2 regions of the Massilia phyllosphaerae genome follow, and region 2 is predicted to be linked to the other one. Evidence: predicted binding sites of a transcription regulator. Region 2 holds the regulator's gene; the other holds the start of a gene.
The links. Region 2 encodes LexA, which represses DNA repair genes until DNA is damaged. Its sites were predicted from a motif close to ACTGTATNNNNATACAGT; they were not measured.

Region 1 (3,498 bases), 1.1 Mb from region 2:
GTCGTTCAGCGAACCGACCAGCGGCGAGATCTCTTCGGGTACCTGGCGCGAATCGATCGGCGACAGGTCGTCCGGCGGGCGCGCGCGGATGCGTTCCTGCAGCTGGGCCAGCGGCGACAGCCCGCGCGACAACGCGAACCAGACCAGGGCCAGGATCACCGGCAAAATGATGAACTGGGGCAGGATCACGCCCTTGATGATCTCGTTGGCGAGCTGGGCGCGCTTGTCCAAGGTTTCGGCGACCTGCACCAGCGCCAGGCTCGGTCTTGGTTGCGCCAGCGGCTGCAGGTTGATCCAGGCATAGGCCACGCGCACCGGGGCGCCGTGCAGGCTTTCGTTGCGAAAGTGGACGCGGCCGCTGCGCTCGGGCTCCTCGCCCAGCGGTAGCGGCAAATCGCGGTCGCCGTCGACCACCTCGCCGCGCGGGCCGGTCACCTGGAAATAGATGCTGTCGACGTCGTCGGCGCGCAGGATGTCGCGCGCGCTGCCGGGCAGGCGCGCCACGATGGTGCCGTCCACTTCCTTGACCTGCTGGGCCAGCACCGTGACGCTGTCTTCCAGTGCATGGTCGAAGGGTTGGTTGGCGATCGACTTCGCCACCAGGTAGGTAATGGCGATGCTCATCGGCCACAGCAGCAGCAGCGGCGCCAGCATCCAGTCGAGGATCTCGCCGAACAGCGAATGCTGGATGCTTTCCTCGGGCTCGGGGTGGGGCGGGACGTAGGGCGCCTCAGCCATCGCACCGGGCAGCGTATGCCGGGCCGGATTCTCGGGCAGCGTGCCGGCCGCCCCGGCGCGCAGGAGCCGCGGCCGCTTCACTTGCCGGCGTGGGCGGCCGCGGCGTCGTCGGACGCCTTGCGCGCGCTGTCGGCATGGCGCTCGAGGCAGTAGCCGAGGCCGCGCACGGTGGCGATGCGCACGCCGCCGGTCTCGATCTTCTTGCGCAGGCGGTGCACGTAGACCTCGATCGCGTTGTTGGAGACTTCCTCGCCCCATTCGCACAGGTGGTCGACCAGCTGTTCCTTGGACACCAGGCGCCCGGTGCGCGACAGCAGGATCTCGAGCAGGCCGAGTTCGCGCGCCGACAGGTCGAGCATCTGGTCGTTGATGTAGGCGCTGCGCCCGACCTGGTCGTACACCAGCGGGCCGTGGCGGATGACGGTGGAGCCGCCGCCCTGGCCGCGCCGGGTGAGGGCGCGTACCCGCGCCTCGAGTTCCGACAGGGCGAACGGCTTGGGCATGTAGTCGTCGGCGCCGGCGTCGAGCCCGCCCACGCGCTGCTCGATCGAATCGGCCGCGGTGAGGATCAGCACGGGCAGCAGCGAGCCACGCGCGCGCAGGCGCCGCAGCACGTCCATGCCGGACAGGCGCGGCAGGCCCAGGTCGAGGATCAGGAGGTCGAATTCCTGCGTCGACAGCGCGGTATCGGCGTCCTGGCCGTTCTTGACGCAGTCGATCGCGTAGCCGGACTGGCGCAGCGAACGCGTCAGCCCGTCCGCGAGCACGCTGTCATCTTCCGCTAGTAGAATACGCATGTCACACCCCCTGATTTCATCGTTAGACCCATCTCACGCACATATTGTGTGTGAAGTTTCGCAACATGTCGAATCGGTCAAGGCGAGGTAAATATCGCTTGCCAAAACCACTGGGATTTTATACAGTACTCGCTATTGAAAACGCGCGAGCGGCCCCTATCTTGGTTCACTCAAGGACAGAAAGAAAGTTATGGACGACAAAAAATCCGCAGTAAACGCAGCCGAGAAGGGCAAAGCACTGGCTGCTGCCCTCGCGCAGATTGAAAAGCAATTCGGCAAAGGCTCGGTCATGCGCATGGATGCCAATGCGCCGGTCGAGGAAGTGCAAACCGTGTCCACCGGCTCGCTGGGCCTGGACATCGCGCTCGGCGTCGGCGGACTGCCACGCGGCCGTATCGTCGAAATCTATGGTCCGGAATCGTCGGGTAAGACCACGCTGACCCTGCAAACCATCGCCCAGATGCAAAAACTGGGTGGTACCTGCGCCTTCATCGACGCCGAGCACGCGCTTGACGTCGGGTATGCGCAAAAGCTGGGCATCAAGCTGGACGAACTGCTGATCTCGCAGCCGGATACCGGCGAGCAAGCCCTGGAAATCACCGATGCGCTGGTGCGTTCGGGCAGCGTCGACCTGGTGGTCATCGACTCGGTGGCGGCACTGACCCCGCGCGCCGAGATCGAAGGCGACATGGGCGACTCGCTGCCGGGCCTGCAAGCCCGTCTGATGTCGCAGGCACTGCGCAAGCTGACCGGCTCGATCAACCGTACCAATACCCTGGTGATCTTCATTAACCAGATCCGTATGAAGATCGGCGTCATGTTCGGCAGCCCGGAAACCACGACCGGCGGTAACGCGCTGAAGTTCTACGCCTCGGTGCGCATGGACATCCGCCGTACCGGTTCGATCAAGTCGGGCGACGAGGTGATCGGTAACGAAACCAAGGTCAAGGTCGTCAAGAACAAGATCGCGCCGCCGTTCAAGGAAGCCCACTTCGACATCCTGTATGGCGAAGGCACGTCGCGCGAAGGCGAGATCATCGACCTGGGCGTGGACAACAAGATCGTCGAGAAGTCGGGTTCGTGGTACAGCTACGGCGGCGAACGTATCGGCCAGGGCAAGGACAATGCTCGTCAGTTCCTGAAGGATCGTCCGCAACTGGCACGCGAGATCGAAAACAAGGTCCGCGCTGCGCTGGGCGTGCGTGAACTGCCGCCTGCTGCCCCGGGCGATGCCGCCCCGGCGGTGGCTGCCGTCGGCGGCGACGAGTAATCGTCTAGATGGTGCGTCAACAGCCTGAAGATTGGTTCAAACCGGACGTGGCTAGGCGCGGCGACGAAGGCAGTGCATATGCACGACGAGGAGCTGCAACAACGCCATGGCCGGTTTGAAACAATCTTTAAGCCTGAAGGGCCGCGCATTGAAGTATCTTTCGATGCGCGAGCATAGCCGGCTCGAGCTGGGACGCAAGCTGGCCCGCTATGCCGAGGAAGGCGACGACGTCGAGGCGTTGCTCGACTTCCTCGAAAAGAACAATTGGCTGTCGCAGGAACGCTTTGCCGAATCGCTGGTGAACCGGCGTGCCGGCCGCTACGGCAACAGCCGGGTGATCTCCGAACTGCAGCAACATGGTGTCAAAGGAGACGACTTGGCTGAACTGAAATCCGAACTGGCGTCGACCGAACTGGCGCGCGCCAGAGAAGTGTGGCGCCGCAAATTCGGCACCGTCGCCGAAGATGCGGCCGCGCGCAGCAAGCAGATGCGTTTTCTGCTGCAGCGCGGTTTTTCCCAGAATGCCGTGCGCGCCGCCATGCAGGGTGGGGCGGACGAGGACGAGTAACTACAGTTCGCAGCCGGTATCGGCCATCCCATGCTCGGTTGTGCTGTTATTCTTCCAGCATATTACGATCATATCCTTCATGCATGACCGAGGCGCCAGCGTACAGCGCCATCCGTCGGCGTCCC
Region 2 (3,498 bases):
GTGGTCTTCAGCGGACCGGTCGGCAGACGAACCTGTGCTTTTTCGACTGCGAAACCTTGCTTGGTCAGGGCTTCGGCGATGTCGAAGTTGGTCACGGAACCGAACAGACGGCCGTCGACGCCGGCTTTCTGGGCGATGGTGACGGTCATGCCGTTCAGCTTTTCGCCTTGGGCTTGCGAAGCGGACAGCTTTTCAGCAGCGGCTTTTTCCAGCTCGGCGCGCTTGACTTCGAACTCGGCGACAGCCGAGGTGGTCGCACGGCGGGCCATTTTTTGCGGGATCAGGAAGTTACGTGCGTAACCGTCCTTGACCTTGACGACGTCGCCCAGGTTGCCGACGTTGACGACTTTTTCCAGCAGGATAACTTGCATATTATTCTCCAGTATTTACTTGTGCTCGTTGCCGTAGCGACTTAAGCGTTGTGCAGGTCGGTGTACGGCAGCAGGGCCAGGTAACGTGCGCGCTTGATCGCGGTGTCAACTTGACGCTGGTAGTGCGCCTTGGTACCGGTCAGGCGAGCCGGCATGATCTTGCCGTTTTCCTGGACGAAATCCTTCAGGGTGTCGACGTCTTTGTAGTCAACCTGTTCCACGCCTGCAGCGGTGAAGCGGCAGAACTTCTTGCGCTTGAACAGCGGGTTCTGCTGTTTGCGCTTCAGTTTTTCTTTGGCTTTGTTTTTGTCGAACTTTTTACCGAATGCCATTTGAGGCTCCTGTATCTAAAAACGTGCTCGCTAGTCGATCGACTATTCGGCGGCACTGAAATCAATGATGTGAAACACCAGGGCTTTACTGTGACGGCTCTTCCTGGCGAGAAATCCTGTGAAGCGATGCACTGCGCCCAGTTCGGCGTTGGCGAATCGTCCCGAGATTTCACCCGCGGCGACCGCGGTCATCTCGAACTCGACCTGCCTGGCAATCCCCGCTTCCGTCTGCTGCGACTGGTGCTGCAAGGTCGCGCCGACGATCGGGATGCCGGCCGGGGTGTAACGCAGGGTATCGCGCTCGAGGATGCTGGCAACCAGCGACAGCTCGTTCACTACCCGTTCGCGTAAGCCAGTGGCTTAGGCTGCAGCGGCCGGAGCGGCTGCCTGCTCTGCGCGGTGGCTCTTGGCTGCGTCTTCGCGCTGGACCGACTTCATCATCGGCGACGGCGCGGTTTCAGCCTTCTTCATCTTCACGGTCAGGTGACGCAGCACGGCATCGTTGAACTTGAATGCGGTTTCCAGCTCGACCAGGGTCTCGTTGTCGCACTCGATGTTCATGCAGATGTAGTGTGCCTTCGGCAGTTTCTGGATCTGGTATGCCATTTGACGACGGCCCCAATCTTCGACGCGGTGGATGTTGCCGCCGCGCGAGGTGACCGTGGTCTTGTAGCGTTCGATCATCGCCGGGACCTGCTCGCTTTGGTCCGGGTGGACGATAAACACGATTTCATAATGACGCATGCATTACTCCTTGAGGACGTTAAACAGATGCCCACCTCGGCGTCAAGACGAGTGTGGGAAGGGAAAGCCCAACATTATAACCGGAAAAACGTCAAGCGCTCAATCGGTTTGTGATGCACTGGTTTGTGACAAAAAAATCGCCGAAATCCACGAATCCCCTTGCGTGCAGCGCAATACTGTACAAAAATACAGTCTGTCCCAGCACCCACGATTCACTGACCCCATGCTTAAGCTCACTGCAAGGCAAGAACAGATCCTTAACCTGATCAAGGAAGCCATCGACAACACCGGCTTCCCGCCGACCCGCGCCGAAATCGCGCAAGAGCTTGGCTTCCGCTCGGCCAACGCCGCCGAGGAACACCTGCAAGCCCTGGCGCGCAAGGGCGCGATCGAAATTTCTCCCGGCACCTCGCGCGGCATCCGCCTGCTCGGCGCCACCACGCCGGCCACGCCCGAGCCGGCCGCCATGCCGCACGTGCCGGCAGCCCTGCTGATGTCGCTGCCGCTGGTCGGCCGCGTCGCCGCCGGTTCGCCGATCCTGGCCCAGGAACACGTCGAGGCCAATTACGCGGTCGACCCGGCCATGTTCTCGGCCAAGCCCGACTTCCTGCTGAAGGTCAAGGGCTGGTCGATGCGCGACGCCGGCATCTGCGACGGCGACATCCTGGCCGTCAAGAAGGTCGACAGCGCCAAGAACGGCCAGATCGTGGTCGCCCGCATCGGCGAAGAAGTCACCGTCAAGCGCTACCGCAAGAACGGCACCGTCATCGAACTGCTGCCGGAAAACCCGGACTTCTCGGTGATCACGGTCGATCCGCAGACCGACGAGTTCGCGCTCGAAGGGCTGGCGGTTGGCTTGATGCGTTCCTGGCACTAAGGGATCAGAGCCCGGTTTCTGTTGGGGCTCTGCCCCCCCGGTTTCAGCTGCAACCTCGACCGAAGCCGCAAATAAAACGGCCTGCATTTTTGCAGGCCGTTTTCTTTTGCTGGTGGCTGAACACCGGGGTCAGAGCCCCTCAAAACCGACACCAGGCTCTGCCCCCTGCTCTGCACCCTTGCTCTGTTGGGCTAGCGATTCTCCGCCGGCTCCGGCGGCGGCGCGTTCTTGACCATCTCGTTGTGCTCGCTCACGTACGCCTCGGTGGCATTGCGCCAGGCCGTGAAATCGGCCACCACCAGCTTGCCGCCGACCTGGGTGTCTTCCGCCACTCGCTTGCCGACCTCGTCCAGGTGCGCGGTCGCCTTTTCCGTTTCGCTCGCCGTCATCAGCTTGCTTACGTCTTCGGGGATGCGCTTGGTCAGCGGCATCGACGCGTTCAGGTATTTCACGAAGCGGTTGTGGCAGGTTTCCCAGTCCTTCATCCTGGCGCTGTAGCGGTCGATGTCGTCGTTGACCTTGGACATGGCCGGGAAGCGCGGCGCCGGACAGCGGTAGTCGCCGCTGCGCAGGTCGGAACCATCGTATTTGACGATCCAGTAATCGATGTCGGCGCGGCGCGCCTCGCGCTGCTTCATCAGCTCGAGCGTGGCGATCGCCACCGCATTGCCCTTGGCCGCGGCCTTGCGGAACCATTCGGCGGCCTTGTCCATGTCCTCGAGACCCGCCTCGCCATAGAAATACATCTCGCCCAGGTGCTGCTGGGCCATCACGTTGCCGGCATTCGCCAGCTTGGTGTACTTCTGCAGCGCCTGCGGATAGGCTTTCTTGGCGAACAGGGCGTCGGCGTCGGCGAGCTCGTCCGCTATGACGGCGGTACTGCACATCAAGGCAGCGCAAAACAGGAGAGTTTTCATGACAGGCGTGATCGTAATGGAAAGCAATGTACGATCATAACGCCAGTGTGCCGCCGGCTCAACTGGAGAGCGCGGCGGCATAGGGGGTATTTACCGGAATTTACCGGCTCAGCCGTTCAAGGCGTCGCCGAAATCGCGCAACAGGTCATCGGTGTCCTCGATGCCGACCGATACCCGGATCAGCGACTCGGCGATGCCCATGCTGGCGCGGCGCTCCGCACCCATCTCGAAGAAGATCGTGTGCGCCACGGGAATCA

Region 1: a site for LexA is predicted at 1,645-1,662, ahead of recA (recombinase RecA). Genes of this name have one in related genera too.

The regions. Positions count from the first base shown of each region.
Region 1 is NZ_JAXSQX010000001.1:227,058-230,555, forward strand. Features, by position in the region: gene U1H99_RS00965 (sensor histidine kinase) at 1-738, opposite strand, end outside; gene U1H99_RS00970 (response regulator) at 816-1,535, opposite strand; gene recA (recombinase RecA) at 1,726-2,805, shown strand; gene recX (recombination regulator RecX) at 2,912-3,373, shown strand; gene U1H99_RS00985 (hypothetical protein) at 3,420-3,498, opposite strand, start outside.
Region 2 is NZ_JAXSQX010000001.1:1,277,835-1,281,332, reverse strand. Features, by position in the region: gene rplI (50S ribosomal protein L9) at 1-371, opposite strand, end outside; gene rpsR (30S ribosomal protein S18) at 413-703, opposite strand; gene priB (primosomal replication protein N) at 746-1,039, opposite strand; gene rpsF (30S ribosomal protein S6) at 1,064-1,447, opposite strand; gene lexA (transcriptional repressor LexA) at 1,671-2,324, shown strand; gene U1H99_RS05650 (tetratricopeptide repeat protein) at 2,516-3,241, opposite strand; gene U1H99_RS05645 (cystathionine gamma-synthase family protein) at 3,350-3,498, opposite strand, start outside.